Regions from separate parts of the Sphingobium olei genome, predicted to be linked through region 2. Evidence: riboswitches for the same ligand, from Rfam matches in the RefSeq annotation. Region 2 holds a riboswitch; the other holds the start of a gene.

Region 1 (9,918 bases), on a different contig from region 2:
GCAACAGTCCGCGCAACCCACACAGCCTGCGCAACCTTGACGGGTTGCGGCAGGCCATGCCGTCCATGGGAAAACGGGCTCGAAGAGGTCCGGCATAAAGGGGCGTATAAGGAATAGATATGATGCGCCGTCTGCACCTCCTGCCCCTTCTCGCGCTGCTCGCGCCCGCGCCGGTCCTTGCCCAGCCCGCGCCGCCACCGGAACGCACCATCAATCTTACCGTCTATGGCGACGATCCTTGCCCGCAAGGCCAGGGCGACGAGATCGTGGTCTGCGCCCGCCGCCCCGAGTCGGAACGCTACCGCATCCCCAAGAAGCTGCGCGAAAAGCCCGCCGTGGCTGGCGGCCCCGGCTGGGGCAGCCAGGTCGCGACGATGGAGCAGGTACAGCGCAATTCCACGCCCATGGGCTGTTCCGCCATCGGCGGCGCGAACACCGGCTGCTTCGCCCAGATGATGGCCCAATGGTTCGCCGAACGGCGGATGCAGGAAAGCCGCGGCGAACCCTGATCTACCGCGCGCCCTCCAGCGCCGCGCCCTCGTCCACCGTCGCGCGAAAATCCGGCCGCAGCTTCAGCCCCGCCGCCTGCTCATAGGCATAGCCCGCGTCGAGCAGCCTCTGCTCGGCATAGGCGCCCGCGATGAAGCTCAGTCCAACCGGCAATCCGCGCGCCAGCCCCATGGGCACGGTCAGGTGCGGATATCCCGCGATCGCCGCCGGCCCGGTCGACCCGCCCGGCCCCTCATATTGATCGCCCCACACCGTGTCAGACGGCCAGGCCGGCCCGTAGCTGATCGTCACCAGCAGGTCGACGCGATTGTCCGCCAGCATCGCGTCGATCCCCTCACGACCTGCGAGCCGCAACGACTTCTCCCGCGCCGCCTTGTAGGCGGGGTCGTCCAGCCCGGCCTTTGCCTGCGCCATGGCGAAAATCTCCTGCCCGAACAGCGGCATCTCCTTGTCCGCCTGGGCGCTATCGAAGGCGATGAGGTCGGCCAGCGTCCGCGTCGCCACCTGGTCGGGCCGGGTGGAGGCGAGATAGGCGTTCACGTCCGCCTTGAACTCATATTTCAGGACGTCGTAGCTCGCGTCCGACATGCCCTCCATCGCCGGCTTCTTCACCTCGACCAAAGTCGCACCCAATGTCTTGAGCACCGCCAGCGCCGCCTCGTACCGGGCGAGCAGATCCGGCTGCGCCCCGCCCCGCAGCACGCCGATCCGCATCCCCCTGATCTTCTTGGGATCGAGCGCGGCGGCATAGTCGCCCGCATGGGCCATGGCATTGGCGGTGGTGGGATCGCCGGGATCACTGGCGATCAGCGCGGAGAACAATATCGCCACATCGTGCACGCTGCGCGCCATCGGGCCGGCCGTGTCCTGGCTATGGCTGATCGGGACGATATGGGTGCGGGGGATGAGGCCGATCGTCGGCTTCAGCCCCACTAGCCCCATCATCGAGGACGGGCAGATGATCGACCCGTTGGTCTCGCTGCCGATTGCCGCCGGCGCGAAGCCCGCCGCCACCGCCGCACCCGACCCGCTTGACGATCCGCAGGTGGTGCGATCGAGAGCATAGGGGTTACGCGTGAGGCCGCCTACCGCGCTCCATCCGCTCATCGACCGTTCGGACCGGAAATTGGCCCATTCGCTCAAGTTCGTCTTGCCGAGAATGATCGCGCCCTTCGCCTTGAGCGCGGCGGCAACCGGCGAATCGCGGCCGGCATCGTTGCGCGCCAGCGCCAGCGATCCCGCCGTGGTCGGCATCCCCGCCGCCTCGATATTGTCCTTCAGCAGGATCGGCACACCATGCAGCGGCCCGCGCAGCTTCCCCGCGCGCCGTTCGGCGTCCAGCACCCGCGCCTGCGCGACTGCATCGGGATTGATCGTGATGATGCTGTTGATCCGCGGCCCCGTCCGATCCATCGCCGCGATGCGCTTCAGGTAGGCGCGCACCGCTTTCTCGCTGCTCGTGCGCCCGCTCGCCAGATCGGCGGACAGCGATGCTACGCCCTGATCCTCCATCCCCGCCTGCGCCGCCGGCGCGAACAGCAGGGCGGCGGCGATCGCGATCGGCATCTTCATCTTGGATAGGTCCGGTCCATATGGTCGATGCTCTTGACGATCAGCCGCTCCAATACCGCCATCCCGATTTCCCCCCGCTGCGCCATGCTTGCCATCTCCATGCCGCTCGACTAGAGGCTAGCGCGTCATCTGGGGAGTAGCCAGCCGTTCCAAATGGGACGGGCCATATGTCAACATATTTGGCCGAGAGGTCATGGCATATGGGATGTGTCGCCGTCCGTTAGGAACGGCCGCATCGGGCGAGACCAATGGCATCTTCGTTCTGTTGCCCGGCCGGGCGGAGGACGGTGATGGCATTGTGTCGATCGTCTCCGCCCGGCCCCGGAACGCCTGAATGGAAGCCCTTCTGACATCCGCCGCGCTGGTGGCGCTCGCCGAAATGGGCGACAAGACGCAGCTGCTGGCGATGCTGCTCGCCACCCGCTTCCGCAAGCCCGTGCCGATCATCCTCGGCATCTTCGGCGCGACCGTCGCCAATCATTTCCTCGCCGCGCTGGTCGGTCATTCGATCGCCGGCGTGCTGACCCAGCCCTGGTTCCGCTACGCCGTCGCTGCTTCCTTCATCCTCATGGCCGGCTGGACCCTGATCCCCGACAAGATCGACGCCGACGCCCCGCTCAAGGCGCCGTCGAAGGCGGGCGTGTTCATGACCACGCTGGTCGCCTTCTTCCTCGTCGAAATGGGCGACAAGACCCAGGTGGCGACAGTGGCGCTCGGCGCGCGCTTCGACAATCTGTTCGCCGTCACCATGGGCACCACGCTGGGCATGATGATCGCCAATGTCCCCGCCGTCCTGTTCGGCGAAGCGCTGGCGAAGAAAGTGCCGATGCGCGCGCTTCAGATCGGCGCGGCGCTGCTCTTCCTGCTGCTCGGCCTGTGGATGCTGGCCGATCTTCAGGGCTGGCTGGGCTAAAAAAGGGCGGCTGCTTGCGCGCGGCGGTTGTCAGCGCGCGGCGGCTGTTGCAAGGGGTTGAACCAGAGTCATCTACAACCTTTGAAAGACATGGGGTCCGCGTGATGAAGGACAGTCTCGTAACCATCTTCGGCGGCGGCGGCTTTCTGGGCCGGCAGGTCGCCCAGGCGCTGATGGCGCGCGGCGCGCGCGTGCGGATCGCGCAGCGCGACCTCGCCACCGCCGTCAAGGTGAAGCCGCTCGGCGCGCTGGGCCAGAGCCAGTTCGTCGCCGCCGACATCCGCAAGCCCGAAAGCGTGACCCGCGCCATCCATGGCAGCGACGTCGTGATCAACCTGGTCGGCATCCTGGCCGGCGACTTCGACGCGTTCCATCATCAGGGCGCGTCCAATGTCGCAAAGGCCGCCTCGGCAGCCGGCGTGACAGCGCTGGTCCATGTGTCGGCGATCGGCGCGGACCCGGAAAGCCCCTCCGCCTACGGCCGGTCCAAGGCGGCTGGCGAAGCCGCGGTCAAGGCGGCCTTCCCCAACGCCACCATCATCCGTCCCTCGATCATCTTCGGCCCGGAAGACCAGTTCCTCAACCGCTTTGCCGAAATCATCAGCATGGCGCCCGTCATCCCGGTCGTCAGCGGCGCGACCAAATTTCAGCCCGTCTATGTCGCGGACGTCGCCCACGCCATCGCGAATGCCGCGCAGGCGCCCGATCTCCACGGCGGGAAGACCTATGAAGTCGCCGGCCCGCAGGTCATGTCCCTGAAGGACATCAACGGCTGGATCGCGAAGACCATCGGTCGTGACAGGCCGCTGGTGGACGTGCCCGGCCCCTTCGCCTCGCTGCTGGCCATGCTGCCAGGCGGCCCCATCACCCGCGACCAGCTCGCGATGCTTGGCCGCGACAATATCGCCGTGTCGGGGGCGCAAGGCCTCGCCGCGCTCGGCGTGTCGCCCACGCCGCTTGCTGCCGTCGCGGACCGCTGGCTGGTGCGCTACCGCCGCCACGGCCGCTTCGCCGGCCGCGCGAAGGCCTGATCGACTGCGTATCGACCCCCTGTGATCGCGCCGGACCCGCTCAAGGCGGGGTTGGCGCGATCCTCTGATGCGAACCCTTCCTGTCGAGGAAGCGAGAACGGGAGCACGCCTGCATGGACCATATCCTCACCGTCATCCTGCTCGGCATCGTGGAGGGGCTCACCGAATTCCTGCCCGTCTCCTCGACCGGCCACCTCATCCTTGCCAGCGAGCTGCTGGGCTATGACGCGTCCACCTGGGCGATGTTCAACGTCATTATCCAGCTGGGCGCGATCTTGGCCGTGGTGGTGCTCTACTGGCGCACCTTCTGGGCGGTGGGCATGGGCCTGTTGCGCCGCGAGCCGGTCAGCTGGCGCTTCCTGCGCAACCTCATCCTCGCCTTCATTCCCGCGGCGGTGATCGGTCTCGTGCTGCACGACTATATCGAAATCCTGCTTGGCGCGCCGCATGTCGTCGCCTGGGCGCTGATCGCGGGCGGCATCGCTATCCTCCTCATCGAGCGCGCGGTGAAGGAACAGCGCTTCCATGGCATTGCGGACATCCCGCTCGTCCGGGTGTTGGGGATCGGCTTCATCCAGTGCCTTGCGATGGTTCCCGGCGTCAGCCGGTCCGGCGCGACGATCATGGGCGCGCTGACGCTGGGTGTGGAACGGCGCACCGCCGCCGAGTTCAGCTTCTTTCTCGCCATTCCCACGATGCTGGGCGCGACGGCGCTGGAACTGCTCAAGAAAGGCGACCAGCTAACCAGCGCGACGGTCGGCTGGGGCGACATCGCACTCGGCTTCGTCGTCTCCTTCGTTGTGGCGATCGTCGTCATTCGCGCCTTCGTCGGGCTGGTGTCGCGCCACGGTTTCGCGCCCTTCGCCTGGTATCGAATCATCGCCGGTGCGGCCGCGCTGATCTGGCTGGCGGCGCGATAAGGCCGCATCGGACCTATATCGCGCAAGATTGTTGCCAAGAAAATCGAGTAAATTCAATTCTGCCCAATAAATAGGTAATATTTGCTGTCTTATATTGCAGAATCCGCGTGACTCCGTGGGTTTTTCTGCTATCCGCGCTCCTGTCATTCAATCAGGGACGCATTCATGGCCGACAATCCGATGCTGAAGTTCGTGGGCTTGGGCCAATCCTACCCGGAAAAGCGCGCCGCTGACGATCGTGCGGACGATTTCCTCGAAATCAGCCGCAGCTTCCTGGTCCAGAAGGCGGAGGAGCAGGCGTCGCGCTGCTCGCAATGCGGCGTCCCCTATTGCGCCACCCATTGCCCACTGCACAACCATATTCCCGACTGGCTGCGCCTGACGGCGGAGGGCCGGCTGCGCGAAGCCTATGAGCTGTCCAACCTCACCTCCACCATGCCGGAAATCTGCGGCCGCATCTGCCCGCAGGATCGCCTGTGCGAAGGCAATTGCGTCATCGAATTTTCCGGCCACGGCGCGGTCACCATCGGGTCGGTCGAAAAATTCATCACCGACACCGCCTGGAAGGAAGGCTGGGTCGAACCGCTGGTTCCCGGCGCGCCGACCGGCCAGTCCATCGGTGTGATCGGTGCCGGCCCCGCCGGCCTCACCACGGCGGAATATCTGCGCGCGGCAGGGCATGACGTGCATGTCTATGACCGGCACGACCGCGCGGGCGGCCTGCTGACCTACGGCATTCCCGGCTTCAAGCTGGAAAAGGACGTCGTCATGCGCCGCGTCCAGCGCCTCAAGGACGGCGGCATCGTCTTCCACGAAAACTTCGAGGTCGGCCGCGACGCCAGCCTGGAAGAACTGCGCCAGCGCCATGACGCCATCCTGATCGCCACCGGCGTCTACAAGCCCCGCGACATCAAGGCGCCCGGCGTCGGCGCGGCGGGCGTGGTTAAGGCGCTCGACTATCTCACCGCGTCCAACAAGGCCGGCTTCGGCGACGCCGTGCCGGAACATGAGGACGGCACCCTGCTCGCCACCGGCAAGAATGTCGTCGTCATCGGCGGCGGCGACACGGCGATGGACTGTGTGCGCACCGCGATCCGCCAGGGCGCGAAGTCGGTGAAGTGCCTCTACCGCCGCGACCGGGACAATATGCCGGGGTCGCAGCGCGAAGTCGCCAATGCGGAAGAGGAAGGCGTCGAGTTCGTGTGGCTGACCGCCCCCATCGCCTTTGAAGGCACAAGCCAAGTGACCGGCGTCAAGGTGACGAAGATGCGCCTCGGCCAGCCCGACGCGTCGGGCCGCCGCGCGCCCGAACCGGACCCCGGCAGCGAGCACACGCTGGAAGCCGATCTCGTCATCAAGGCGCTGGGCTATGATCCGGAGGATCTGCCCAGGCTGTTCGGCTCGGACGACCTTTCCGTCACCCGCTGGGGTACGCTGCGCGTCGATCACAAGACGATGATGACCAGCATGGACGGCGTGTTCGCCGCCGGCGACATCGTGCGTGGCGCGAGCCTTGTCGTCTGGGCCATCCGCGACGGCCGCGACGTCACCGAACATATGCATCGTTATTTGCGTGCGAAGGCGAAGGCCGCAGCCGGCGAAAGGGTCGCGGCATGAGGCACCTGCTCGCCATCCCGCTGCTGGCGCTGGCCGTCCCCGCTCTGGCGCAGGCTTCGGCGGCGCCTACATCCGTCGAAACTCTTGCGCCGGTCGATCCCGCCTTGCTCGCCAAGGCCCGACCCATCGCCGCCGTCATCATCCCCGATGGGGTCATGACCCGCATGATGGGCCCCATGATGCAGAAGATGATCGGTCCGATGCTTGACGGCATGACGAAGATGCCGGTGCGCGATCTCATGAAGGCCGGCGGCATGGACCCGGCGCAGGCCGATCGCCTCAGCCCCGCCACGATCGAGCAGGTCGTGACCATCGTCGATCCTGCCTATCGTGAGAGGATGCACATCATGATGGGGGGCATGATGCCTGCCCTTGGCCGGTTCATGAGCCGCTACGAACCCGACATGCGCGAAGGCATGGCCGAAGCCTTCGCCAGCCGATACACCGCCGCGGAGCTCGACCAGATCGGGGCGTTCATGCGGACGCCGGCCGGTGCGCGGTTCGGCGGGGGCTTCATGGAGCTTGCGACCGATCCCCATTATATCGGGAAGGTCACGTCGATGATGCCCGCATTGATGCAGGCCATGCCCGACATCATGAAGGAGTCGCAGGCGCAGCTCGCAAAGCTGCCCAAGCCCCGCTCCTACAAGGATCTTACCCCAGCCGAACGCCAGCGCCTCGAAACGCTGCTCGGCGCAGACGCCAAGAAGGTCGCACAATGATGGACCACATGGAATCCGAACGCCTCCGCCTCGCGCGCGAAGGCATGTACCGCCCCGAATTCGAAGGCGACGCCTGTGGCGTGGGCTTGGTCGCAGCGACCGATGGCCGCCCTTCGCGGCGCGTGGTCGCCTCCGCCATCGATGCGCTGAAGGCCGTGTGGCATCGCGGCGCGGTCGACGCGGACGGCAAGACCGGCGACGGCGCTGGCATCCATGTCGACCTGCCGGTGCGCTTCTTCGACGACGCGATCGCGGATTCGGGCCACAAGCCGCTGCCCAACCGGCTCGCCGTCGGCATGATCTTCCTGCCGCGCACGGACCTTTCGGCACAGGAAACCTGCCGCACCATCGTCGAGGCGGAGATCATCGACGCGGGCTACACCATCTATGGCTGGCGCCAGGTGCCGGTCGACGTGTCGGTCATCGGTGAAAAGGCGCAGCGCACGCGGCCCGAGATCGAGCAGATCATGATCGCCGGCCCCATGCCGGAGGAACGCGACGTCGCTGAGTTCGAGAAGGATCTCTACCTCATCCGCCGCCGGATCGAGAAGAAGGTGATCGCCGCGCAGATCCAGGATTTCTACGTCTGCTCGCTGTCCTGCCGCTCGATCATCTACAAGGGGCTGTTCCTCGCCGAATCGCTGTCGGTCTTCTACCCCGACCTTCAGGACGAACGGTTCGAAAGCCGCGTCGCGATCTTCCACCAGCGCTATTCCACCAACACCTTCCCGCAATGGTGGCTGGCCCAGCCGTTCCGCACGCTGGCGCATAATGGCGAGATCAACACGATCCGCGGCAACAAGAACTGGATGAAGAGCCACGAGATCAAGATGGCCTCCCTGGCGTTCGGCGAACAGTCGGAGGACATCAAGCCCGTGATCCCCGCCGGCGCATCCGACACCGCCGCCCTCGACGCGGTGTTCGAGGCGATCTGCCGCTCGGGCCGCGACGCGCCCACGGCCAAGCTCATGCTCGTCCCCGAAGCCTGGCAGTCGGACAGCGCCGACCTGCCAAAGCCCCATGCGGACATGTATGAATATCTCGCCTCCGTGATGGAACCGTGGGACGGCCCGGCCGCGCTCGCCATGACGGACGGCCGCTGGGTCGTCGCCGGCGTGGACCGCAACGCATTGCGGCCGCTGCGCTATACGCTGACCGGCGACAATCTGCTGATCGTCGGCTCCGAAACCGGCATGGTCGTGGTGCCCGAAACCACCATCGTCAAGAAGGGCCGCATGGGCCCCGGCCAGATGATCGCCGTCGATCTCAACGAAGGCGAGATCTATGATGATCGCGCGATCAAGGACCGGATCGCCGCCGAGCGCCCCTATGGCGACCTCATCAAGGACTTCCTGACCGTCAACGACCTGGCGGAAGCGCCCAGCGCGCTGCCGGTCTGGGACAAGACGGAACTCACCCGCCGCCAGGTCGCCGCCAACCTGACGCTGGAGGATATGGAGCTGATCCTCAGCCCCATGGTCGAGGATGCGAAGGAAGCGGTCGGCTCCATGGGCGACGATACGCCGCTCGCCGTCATTTCCGACAAGCCGCGCACGATCAGCCATTTCTTCCGGCAGAATTTCAGCCAGGTCACGAACCCGCCAATCGATCCGCTGCGCGAACGCTATGTCATGAGCCTCAAGACGCGCTTTTCCAACCTCCACAACATTCTGGAGGAAGGGGCGCAGAACAGCCATGTGCTGGTGCTCGATTCGCCCGTCGTCACCAGCGCCGAATGGGCGCGGCTAAAGGCCTATTTCGGCCCGGCCGTGGCGGAAATCGACTGCACCTTCCCGTCGAGCGGCGGGCAGGAGCAATTGCGCGCCGCGATCCGCCGCATCCGCGAGGAGGCGGAGCAGGCCGTGCGCGAAGGCCGCACCGAAATCTTCCTGACGGACGAGGGCGTCAGCGCCGACCGCGTCGCGATCCAGGGCGTCCTCGCCGCCGCCGCCGTACACACCCATCTGGTGCGCAAGGGGCTGCGCTCCTACGCATCGATCAACGTCCGTTGCTCCGAAGCGATCGACACCCATTATTTCGCGGTGTTGATCGGCGTGGGCGCGACCACGGTGAACGCCTATCTGGCCGAAGCCAGTATCGCGGACCGGCACGCGCGCGGCCTGTTCGGCGACCTCAGCTTCGACCAGTGCGTCGAACGCTATCGCACCGCGATCAACGAAGGCCTGCTGAAGATCATGTCCAAGATGGGCATCGCGGTCATCAGCTCCTATCGCGGCGGCTATAATTTCGAGGCGGTGGGCCTGTCCCGCGCGCTGGTGAACGATCTCTTCCCCGGCATGCCGGCCAAGATTTCGGGCGAAGGCTATGCCTCGCTCCATTACAGCGCGATGCTGCGCCACGAAAAGGCGTTCGAGGCCGCGGTCGTCCGCCTGCCGGTCGGCGGCTTCTATCGCCAGCGCAACGGGGGCGAAAGCCACGCCTATTCGGCGCAGCTCATGCACCTGCTCCAGACCGCCGTGGCGACCGACAGCTATTCGACCTATCTGCAATTCTCGCGCGGCGTGCGCGACCTGCCGCCGGTCTATCTGCGCGATCTGATGGAGTTCAACTTCGCCCGCGAAGCCGTCCCCATTGACGAGGTCGAGGCGACCACCGAAATCCGCAAGCGCTTC
Region 2 (9,918 bases):
CGGCAGCACCGCACCCACCATCCCGCTGCGCTCGACGGGGGTTCCCTATCGCGGCATCAACGTCCTGACCCTTTGGGTTGCCGCCATGACGAAGGGCTATGCTTCCCCGCATTGGCTGACCTTCAAGCAGGCGCTCGCGCTCGGCGGCTGCGTCCGCAAGGGCGAGAAGGGCTCAACCGTCGTCTATGCCAACAAGATCGAGGTGAACGCCGACAGCAAGGCACAGGAGGGCGCAGAGCGAGGCGAGGATGGCAAGCGTCAGGTGGCGTTCCTCAAGCGCTACACCGTCTTCAATGCCGAGCAGATCGACGGCATCGAGGCGAAATATCCTGCCCCCTTGCCCGTCATCACCGCGACCAATCCCGACCAGCGCGACGCCGAACTGGACACGCTCTTTGCCCGCGTGCCCGTCACCCTCAAGCACTTCGGTTCCCAGCCCTATTATCAGCCGAGCGGCGATCATGTCGTCATGCCGCAGTTTGCCGACTTCCACACCAGCGACGACTATTATTCGACCCTAGCGCACGAGCTTTGCCATGCGACGGGGCACGTTGACCGCCTTGCCCGCCCCTCCCTCATTTCCACGAAGCGCGAGGACTATGCTCGCGAGGAACTGGTCGCCGAGCTTGGGGCCGCGTTCGTCAGCGCCACCATCGGCATCAAGCTCCACGATCGCGAGGACCACGCCGCCTATCTGGCGAACTGGCTTCAAGCGCTCCGCAACGACAAGAAGTGCATCTTCACCGCCGCACGGCTCGCGCAGGACGCGTCCGACTGGCTGTTGAGCCGCATGGCGGTCGAGACAGCGCCCGAACTGGAGGCGGCGGCGTGACCGCCGCCGACGATCCCGGCCCCGACGGGGGCCGGGGCGTGGCGGCGCGCATTGTCTTTGACCCGAGCGTCGCCACGGTGAGCGAGGAGGAGTTTAACGAGCTGGTCGCGATCATGCGCGATGGCCCAAATGCGAAGCCGCTGACCCCCGAAGCGCAATGGCGGCGCGACTATCACAAGGCGATGTTCCACCGCCGCCTTGTCGGCGTACAACCCGACCTGTTCGGCGGGAAGCCGGTAACGCATATGTACAAGGCCGCCCCCGGGCCAGTCAGCGACTGGAAACCGGAACCGGTCGAGGAGAAGCTGTCCCGGATCGCGCGCGATCCCCAAGCGACGTTCGGCATCGGCCGACCGGCTCTTTCGCCGGAGGAACTGGCCGTCGTCATCGACGGCGCAGCCAATTGGCTGCGGATCGCGCAGCGGGTCCGGATTGCGGGCGCTTTCGCATCCTATGACGGGCGCGCGGAACGCCGCATCGGTCGGAAAGGCGTGATCTGGCGCTTGTGCAGCCCGGTGTTTGCAGGCCACACCTATGTTTATCTCGATCCGACCGGCGCCGAGCGGGTAGAGAAGATCGTGATGGTGGAGCTGCGCGACGTCGAGCCGATCGATGATGCGCTGTTGGTCCCCGTCCCCTTCCACGCTTGAAGGAGCAGAAGCGAATAGTCATGAGCCCACCCCAACGCCGCCCCGCAATCCGGGCTGTCAGCTTCGAGGACGTTGGCGAGGCCATTGCCCGCCTGATCGTCGTCGCCGGGTCCGATACCGGCCAAGCCTCGCGTGCGGCCGACTTCCTGTTGGCATGGTGGGACGGCAGTGCATGGGGCCATTTTCCGGTCCTTCACCTCTGCAATTGCGATCCCGGCATCTCGGAAGACATGCTCATCGTCATGGCGCATCTGGCGGCCGAGCCGTCCGTCTATCCCGATGCTTGGGGCTACCGCGACGCGATGGCGGCGCTGGTCGAGCAGTGGCGGCCCGCATGACCCCGCTGCGCACCGCCATCGACATCATGACGGGCTTGCCCATCGATCGCGATACACGCCGCGCGCGGCTACTCGCCGCGCGCCGCAAGCCGGTCGGAAGCATCCCCCGGCGCGGCATCCTGTCCGGCCATTGGGATCGTGGCAATGTCGTCGGCGCGTTCCGGGGAGGACGCGGCAGCTTTATCGCGGACTAGCTGCGAAATCGCGCGCCGCTTCCCCGCCAAGCGAGCAAGCGGCGCGCTGGTTTGAGGTCAGGCGGTGAGGTGCTGGTAGAGGATCGTGCCGCCGATGAGGATGAGCGTCAGCCCGCCCAGCATCTCTGCATAGCGGCCGATATACCGTCCCGCGTGCTTGCCGAGCATGACGCCGATCGTGGCGACGACCGTGGTGATCCCGCCAATGATGAGGCACGCGGTCAGGATATTGACCTGCATGACCGCGAGACTGACACCCACCGCCGTTGCATCGATGCTGGTGGCGAGCGCGGTAACGACCAGTCGCCACACGCCGGTCTGAGCGCGCTGACCCGCGTCCACGTCGCTTTTCGTCGCTGCATGGATCATATGCCCGCCGACGCCGAAAAGCAGGAAGAAGGCTATCCAATGATCGACTGCCGCGATCCAAGTGCTCAGCGCCAGGCCGATCGCCCAGCCAATCGCCGGCGTGATCGCCTCGAAGAAGCCGAACACGGCGCCGACACGTAAGGCATCGCGCCAACGATTGCGCTGATTGGTCGCACCCTTCCCCACCGCCGCAGCGAAGGCGTCGACCGACAAGCTGGCGCCAAGAGCGCCGAGCGTTAGCAAACCCGTCATTGATATACGTCCAAGGGCCGTCAACCGAACGACGCAATCCACCTCCGGCCACGAGAGAGGTAGCGCATCGTTGGTCTCGCCGGGCAGATCAAAATCTGCTGCCATCGCCACGAACCGGAAGGTTCAAGGATGTTGACGATGGCCCCGCAACAGCGGGTAGCTACTCCCCAAGAGTGAGACGCCCGTATCCCCTGGGGGGCATATGTACAAGCCGAATCCGATCAACCCTGTCCGATTAGGCGATCACCAGTATTTGGATATCGCCCGGAACTGCTCCACCGCCACCTTTGTCCCCTCGCCCTCTTCGGCGTGAACCAAGCAGTGATCGATATGATCGTTGATGAGCGCGCGCTTGGCGCTGGCGATCGCGTTCTCCACCGCCTGAAGCTGCTGCGCGATATCGACGCACGGCCGTTGCTCTTCGATCATCCCGACGATGCTTTTCAGGTGCCCGGTCGCACGGTTGAGCCGCTTGATGATCGCGGGATGATTGGAATGATCGTAATGGGCCATGTCACCCTATAAGACAAACGGACGAACTTTGTCGAGCAACCCCCCGGGGGGATAGACTCTATCCCCATGGGGGGATATGGACCTGCCCGAACTTCACGTCCGATCGGTCGCGACCGCCGGGCTTGCCGGGACGCACCATGACCTCTTTCGCCGAACTCGTTCAACAGGGCAGCTCCAATCTCTGGCTGTTCATCCCGACCGCGCTGCTGCTCGGTGCGCTGCACGGGCTGGAGCCCGGCCATTCCAAGACCATGATGGCTGCGTTTATTATCGCAGTGCGTGGCACTGTTGGCCAAGCCGTCCTGCTCGGCCTGTGCGCGGCGCTTTCGCACACCGCGATCGTGTGGGGCATCGCGCTTGGCGGGCAATATCTCGGGCGCGGCATCAACACCGAAACGACCGAGCCTTACCTCCTGCTCGGCTCGGCCGTCATCGTTCTTGGCATCGGTCTATGGATGATTTGGCGCACGCGTGCCGATCAGAAGGCCGAAGCCGCGCACGATCACCACCACCATCACGGCGAGGACGAGATCCGCACGATCGACACCGGCCACGGCATGATGCGTCTGGAGATTTTCGAGGATGGCGTGCCGCCGCGCTGGCGGGCGAGCTTTGCCAAGGGTGGCTGGAAAGCGGCGGATGTTATCCTCACAACGGATCGCGGCGAAGGCCGTTCGCAGACATTCCGCTTCGTCGATCGGGGCGATTACATCGAAAGCGTCGAGGAGATCCCGGAACCGCACGCCTTCAACGCGCGCGTCTCGCTGGGCCACGGCGGCCACAGCCATGACTACGACCTCACATTCGCCGAACACGGGCACGATCACGGCCACGGGCATGATGGACTGAAGGTCACGGGCGACGATGCCTACATGAACGCGCATGAGCGCGCCCACGCCGCCGATATCAGCCGCCGGTTCGCCGATCGTCAGGTAACGACCGGCCAGATCGCGCTGTTCGGCCTGACGGGCGGGCTGATCCCCTGCCCCGCAGCCGTCACCGTCCTCCTGCTCTGCCTCCAGCTCAAGCGTCTCGCGCTCGGTGTCGTGCTGGTGAGCGCGTTCAGCGTCGGCCTTGCCGTGACGATGGTCAGCGCCGGCGTCATCGCATCGCTCAGCGTCACGCACATCCGCAAGCGCTGGTCAGGGTTCGGCGACTTCGCGCGCAAGGCGCCTTATGCGTCGGCGGGCCTGATGCTCGTGATCGCGGGCTACATGGCCTATTCCGGCTTGCAAGGCCTCAGTCGGATCGGCGCGATCTGATGCGATCGCCTTGCGTCGATCTATGTGGTTTCGATGCCCGCACCGGATGGTGCCGGGGGTGTGGCCGCACGCGCGACGAGGTCCGGCGTTGGCGTAACCTGCGACCTGGTGATGCACGCCGCGTCATGAGCGACCTGCCACACCGCTTGGCAAAGCTGACCGACCGTTCCGCAAAGGGGGGCACGTCCTGATGTCGTGTCTCGCCGCCAAGGCGCTGGTATAATGTCGAGCAGGCTGAAATAGCGTGAACGCTCGAATTGACCGGCAAGTGATTTCCTTGCCCCGTTTTTTGCGTCGGCTTACGCTGCAAATGATGGCGGTGCAGCGTTCCTCTGTTGCGATCCTAGGAGTCGTGTTGGCGCTGGCCGCTGTCCTCGGGCTTGTCGCAGTATCGGGATGGCATAGCGCCATGGTTCACGATCACGGCCCGGTTCAAGTCGCCATGGTCGATACCCATTCTGATGACGATCACGACCATGCGGTTATGATCGATCATGACGATCAGGCTCCGGCAAAGCAGGCCGACGGCGACGGGCCAGCTCACCTTCTTGCCCACGCCGCAGGCCACTGGGTTGCTTTCGATGGCGCGAGGGCTGCGCCGGTTGCGGCCATCGTCGCCGCTCGCGTGTGGTCGATATTAACTCCATCGCTCCCCAGCGGGATCGACCCATCTAAGCTTCTGCGTCCGCCTCGCGGTTGAGTCTCGCCGACGCCGCGCGCGTCGACTGACTACCCTAGAGGATCATGCACTATGAACGGCAGTTTTCGCCGGTCGCGCACCGTTGCGCTGACCGGCGCCTTTGCGGCGCTATCGCCCGTAGGTGCGGCGTGGTCGCAGACCGCACCCCCCTTTGCACAGCTTCTAAATCAGACGCGTGATGTGCCGCGCGTCCTGGCGCTAGAAGCAGACGTCGCCCGAGCACGCGGCTTGGCATTACAAGCGCGCGCCCGACCGAACCCCTCGATCAATGTCTATGCAGAGAATTTCGTGGGCGACCACGATCGCAATGCGCGCAATCAACAACAGACGACTTTCCAGGTCGATCAGCCTGTCGAACTGGGCGGCAAGCGATCCGCTCGGATCGCCGCCGGTGAAGCCGGGATCGTTGCGGCAAAGGCGCGCGATCGTGACGGCCGTCTCGTCTTTGCGACTGAGCTGGCGCGCGCTTATGCTGGTGCCGAAATCGCCGATCGTCGCATCACCATCGCCGAAGAAGAGGTTAAACAGGCGACCGATGTCTTGAGGGTTGCCCGCGCTTTGGTCGGCGCCGGCAAGGAAGCCCGTCTCCGGCAAGTGCAGGCCGAAACCGAACTGAACACGCTTCAGGCCGACCTCGAAAACGCGCGCGCTTTCAAGACGGTCGCGCTGGCACGTCTTTCGGCGCTCGCCGGTATGACCACCCCCTTCACCGGTCTTTCGGAGTCACTCCTCGATCGGCTCGATGCCAAGCCGGCTTTCGGTCCCATTGACGCGATGCAGGCGACGACGGTGCGGGTCGCGGAAGCCGAACAAGACGCCGCTGCGCGGGCGGTGACGGTGCAACAGCGCCTCGCCATTCCGAACGTCACTGCGCAGCTTGGAGTGCGTCAACTCCGCGTCGCGAGCGGCCCTGCCCTAGTCGCCGGCATATCGGTCCCGCTCCCCTTCTTCGATCGCAACCAGGGCAACATCGCGGCGGCACGCGCTGAGCTGCAAGGAGCAGAAGCGCGCGCCGCCGCGGCCCGGCTCGAAGCCGAGGCCGGGACACGCGCCGGTCTAGCGCTGGTCGAGGCAGCCGACGCTCGTGCCGCTGCCGCGCAGCGGACTTTGACAACCGCCGAAGAAGGCTACCGCCTCGCCCGCATCGCTTACGAGGCAGGTAAAAGCCCGCTGATCGAACTGCTCGCCGCACGTCAAAATCTCGGAGTCGCCCGCGGCCTCATCCTCGATGCCGCCGCAGCGCGCCTCGACGCCCGCGCCAATCTCGCCCGTCTGCAGGGCCTCACCATCACCGGAGAAGCGGTGCAATGACCGATAAAACTCGCCTCTACACCGGCGCCGCCATTGGCCTGGTCGCTGCCGCCGCGCTTGGATTCGGCGCTGCGCGCCTCACCCAATCGCCCGCCCCTGCCCCTGCTCCTACGGAGGCCGCAGCGCCAGCCAAGCCGTCGAACACGGTCGCGATGACGCAGCAGGCACTTTCGGCATCGCAGATCACTGTAGCCCCGGCGGCCTCCGGCGAGCTGGACGCCGCGATCCTTGCCTCCGCTACGGTCGAGGCGACGCCCGACGCCGAGGCGGTGCTGACCGCGCGCGCACCGGGCACGGTCAGCCGTATCATGGTCCGCATCGGCGATCTTGTGCGAGCCGGCCAGACGCTCGCTCTGGTCGAGAGCCGCGATGCTTCGCAGATCGCAGCCGATCGCTCGGCCGCGTCCGCGCGCGTCACTCTCGCCGCTCGCCAGCTCGAACGCGAACGCGGTTTGCTTGCCCAGGGCGTCACCCCCCGCGCTGACTATGAAGCCGCACAAGCCAATCTGGCGGTCGCCCAGGCCGATGCCCGGCGCGCTAGCGCCGCCGCAGGCGCTGCCCGCGTATCAGGTGACGGCCGATCGGTTGCGGTCGTCAGCCCCGTCTCGGGGCGCGTCACCAATGCTGGTGCCAATCTCGGCCAGTTCGTCGCGGCTGAAACCGAGCTGTTCCGCGTCGCCGACCCGCGCCGGCTTCAGATCACGGCTAGCGTTCCCCCCGCCGATGCAGGCCGGGTCCGAGAAGGTGACAGGGTGGAGTTGACCACCACCGATGGCCGCAAGATCGAGGGCCGCGTACGTTCGTCGACCGGCGTCGTCGATCCGCAATCGCGGACCGCGACCGTCGTCATCACGCCGACCTCTGGCGGCAGCACACTCGCCCCGGGCCAGCTTGTGCAGGCTCGTATCCTCGCCAGCGGCGGGGCCGCCAAGAGTGGCGTGATGGTGCCGCAAGACGCGGTGCAGACGCTTGGCAGCGATACCGTAGTGTTCGTCCGCACCGGCCAAGGCTTCCGCGCACAGCCGGTTCAGGTCGGCAGCCGATCAGGCGGGATGGTGGCGATCACCGGCGGCCTCGCCGCCGGCACGCAGATCGCCACCACCAACGCTTTTCTCCTCAAAGCGGAGATCGAGAAGGAGTCGGCGGAATGATCGGCCGCATCCTCTCCCTTTCGGTCCGGATGCGATGGCTTGTCGCCGTCCTGACCCTCGTCGTCATTGGCTTTGGTTTATGGCAGATCACCAAGCTGCCGATTGACGCTGTGCCCGACGTCACCAACCGACAGGTCCAGATCAGCACATTCGCCCCGACGCTTGGGCCGGTCGACATCGAAAAGCAGGTGACGTTCCCGGTGGAAACGGCGCTGGCCGGAATCCCAGGGCTTGAGATGACCCGCTCCATCTCGCGCAACGGCTTCAGCCAGGTAACGGCGGTCTTCACCGACCGCACCGACATTTACTTCGCGCGCCAGCAGGTGACGGAACGGCTCGCACAATCGCGCGACAGCCTGCCTTCCAACGCGCAGCCGATCCTAGCACCGCTCAGCACCGGGCTCGGCGAGATTTTCTTCTATTCGGTCGCCTTCCGTCACCCCGACGGCAAGGGCTTGAAGACGGTCGATGGGAAGCCGGGCTGGCAGTCGGACGGCAGCTATCTCACGCCCGAGGGCGAACGCCTGACCACCGAGCTGGCGAAGGCGGCATATCTCCGCACGGTGCAGGATTGGATCATCCGCCCACAGATGCGCGCCGTGCGCGGCGTCGCCGGGGTTGATTCCAACGGCGGCTATGTGAAGCAATATCTGATCGAGCCAAACCTGAACGCGCTCGTTAGCTATGGGCTGTCGGTGACGGAGTTGGCGGACGCGATGGAGCGGGCCAATCTCTCTGCCGGCTCCAATTACGTCCGCCGTGCCGGCGAGAGCTTCCTTGTCCGCGCCGATGCTCGCCTCAAATCGATCGATGACATTCAGGAAGCCGTCGTGGCAACCCGGAACGGCGTTCCCATCCGCGTCAAGGACGTGGGCCAGGTCGTGATCGGCGGTGCGGTCCGCACCGGATCCGGCAGTCGCATGGGATCAGAAGCGGTCATCTCGACCGTGCTGATGCTGGTGGGCGACAACAGCCGCATCGTCGCGACCGATGCCGCCGAGAAGCTGACGCAGATCAACAAGGCGCTGCCGCCCGACGTGTTCGCCGAGCCGGTCTACAACCGGTCCAAGCTGGTCAACGCGACGATCGCGACGGTCGAAAAGAACCTCACAGAAGGCGCGCTGCTCGTCATCGTCGTGCTGTTCCTGCTGCTCGGCAACATCCGCGCCGCGCTCATCACCGCTGCGGTCATCCCGATCACTATGCTGATGACGGCCGCCGGCATGAACGGGCTGGGCGTATCGGGCAACCTGATGAGCCTTGGAGCGCTCGACTTCGGGCTGATCGTCGACGGCGCCGTCATCATCGTCGAGAATGCGCTTCGCCGCCTCGCCGAGCGCCAGGAGCATGAAGGCCGGCTTCTCACCCGCGACGAGCGGATGGAGGAAACGACACTCGCGGCCAAGGAGATGGTGCGGCCGACCGTTTATGGTCAGCTCATCATCTTCCTCGTCTTCGTGCCGCTGCTCACCTTCCAGGGCGTTGAGGGCAAGACGTTCGCGCCGATGGCGATCACGTTGATGGTGGCGCTCGCCTCCGCTTTCGTCCTGTCGCTGACCTTCGTTCCCGCGATGATCGCGATCGTCGTCAAGGGCCGGGTCAGCGAGACGGAAGTGAAGCCGATCCGCTGGTTCAAGGAACGCTACGCCCCCGTGCTGGGCAGGGGCGTAGCTCGGCCGATGCCCTTCATTCTGGGCGGTGTCGGCGTGTTCGTCGCGGCAGTGCTGAGCTTTGGCTTGCTCGGCGAGGAGTTCATGCCGCAGCTCGACGAGAAGGACATAACCGTCACCAACTTCCGCGTGCCATCGGCGTCGATCGATCAGTCGACACAGATGCAGCTTCAGATCGAGAATGCATTGAAGACGCTGCCGGAGGTGGCGCTGGTCTTCTCTAAGAACGGCAACGCCGATCTCGGCACCGATCCGATGCCGCCCAATGCGTCGGATACCTATGTGATTCCAAAGCCAGAGGACGAGTGGCCGGCGGAGGTTAAGAGCAAGGAGGACATCCTTCGCCGCATCGAGGAGCGGATGAAACCGCTGATCGGCAACCGAACAGAGATTCAGCAACCGATCCAGATGCGCTTCAACGAGCTGATCGCCGGCGTTCGCGCCGACGTCGCGATCAAACTCTACGGCGATGACCTCGACGCGATGAGCGAACAGGCGCGGCGCATCGCTTCCGTCATGCGCACCATCCCGGGCGCTGGTGACGTGAGTGCCGAACAGACGTCCGGCGCGCCGACCTTCGACGTGCAGATCGATCGGCAAGCGGCGGGCCGTTATGGCCTGTCGGTTGAGGAGGTGGCGAACACGGTCTCGGCTGCGCTTGGCGGGCGCGAGGCCG

Evidence for each region. A riboswitch is a leader RNA that binds a small molecule or an ion and turns the genes downstream of it on or off. The one in region 2 is predicted to bind manganese.
Region 1: linked by a shared signal. The riboswitch ahead of ACFQ24_RS19005 (TMEM165/GDT1 family protein) and the one ahead of ACFQ24_RS03605 (manganese efflux pump MntP) in region 2 are both predicted to bind manganese.

Annotation. Positions count from the first base shown of each region.
Region 1 covers NZ_JBHTLS010000134.1:199,752-209,669, forward strand. The annotation lists gene ACFQ24_RS18990 (hypothetical protein) at 1-40, shown strand, start outside; gene ACFQ24_RS18995 (hypothetical protein) at 123-509, shown strand; gene ACFQ24_RS19000 (amidase) at 511-2,082, opposite strand; yybP-ykoY riboswitch at 2,201-2,319, shown strand; gene ACFQ24_RS19005 (TMEM165/GDT1 family protein) at 2,417-2,995, shown strand; gene ACFQ24_RS19010 (complex I NDUFA9 subunit family protein) at 3,100-4,026, shown strand; gene ACFQ24_RS19015 (undecaprenyl-diphosphate phosphatase) at 4,140-4,946, shown strand; gene ACFQ24_RS19020 (NAD(P)-dependent oxidoreductase) at 5,112-6,563, shown strand; gene ACFQ24_RS19025 (DUF2059 domain-containing protein) at 6,560-7,285, shown strand; gene gltB (glutamate synthase large subunit) at 7,285-9,918, shown strand, end outside.
Region 2 covers NZ_JBHTLS010000011.1:61,668-71,585, reverse strand. The annotation lists gene ACFQ24_RS03625 (ArdC family protein) at 1-832, shown strand, start outside; gene ACFQ24_RS03620 (hypothetical protein) at 829-1,482, shown strand; gene ACFQ24_RS03615 (DUF7673 family protein) at 1,503-1,820, shown strand; gene ACFQ24_RS03610 (hypothetical protein) at 1,817-2,014, shown strand; gene ACFQ24_RS03605 (manganese efflux pump MntP) at 2,072-2,635, opposite strand; yybP-ykoY riboswitch at 2,640-2,810, opposite strand; gene ACFQ24_RS03600 (metal-sensing transcriptional repressor) at 2,879-3,148, opposite strand; gene ACFQ24_RS03595 (nickel/cobalt efflux transporter) at 3,286-4,410, shown strand; gene ACFQ24_RS03590 (DUF1289 domain-containing protein) at 4,410-4,601, shown strand; gene ACFQ24_RS03585 (hypothetical protein) at 4,754-4,966, opposite strand; gene ACFQ24_RS03580 (TolC family protein) at 5,162-6,421, shown strand; gene ACFQ24_RS03575 (efflux RND transporter periplasmic adaptor subunit) at 6,418-7,572, shown strand; gene ACFQ24_RS03570 (efflux RND transporter permease subunit) at 7,569-9,918, shown strand, end outside.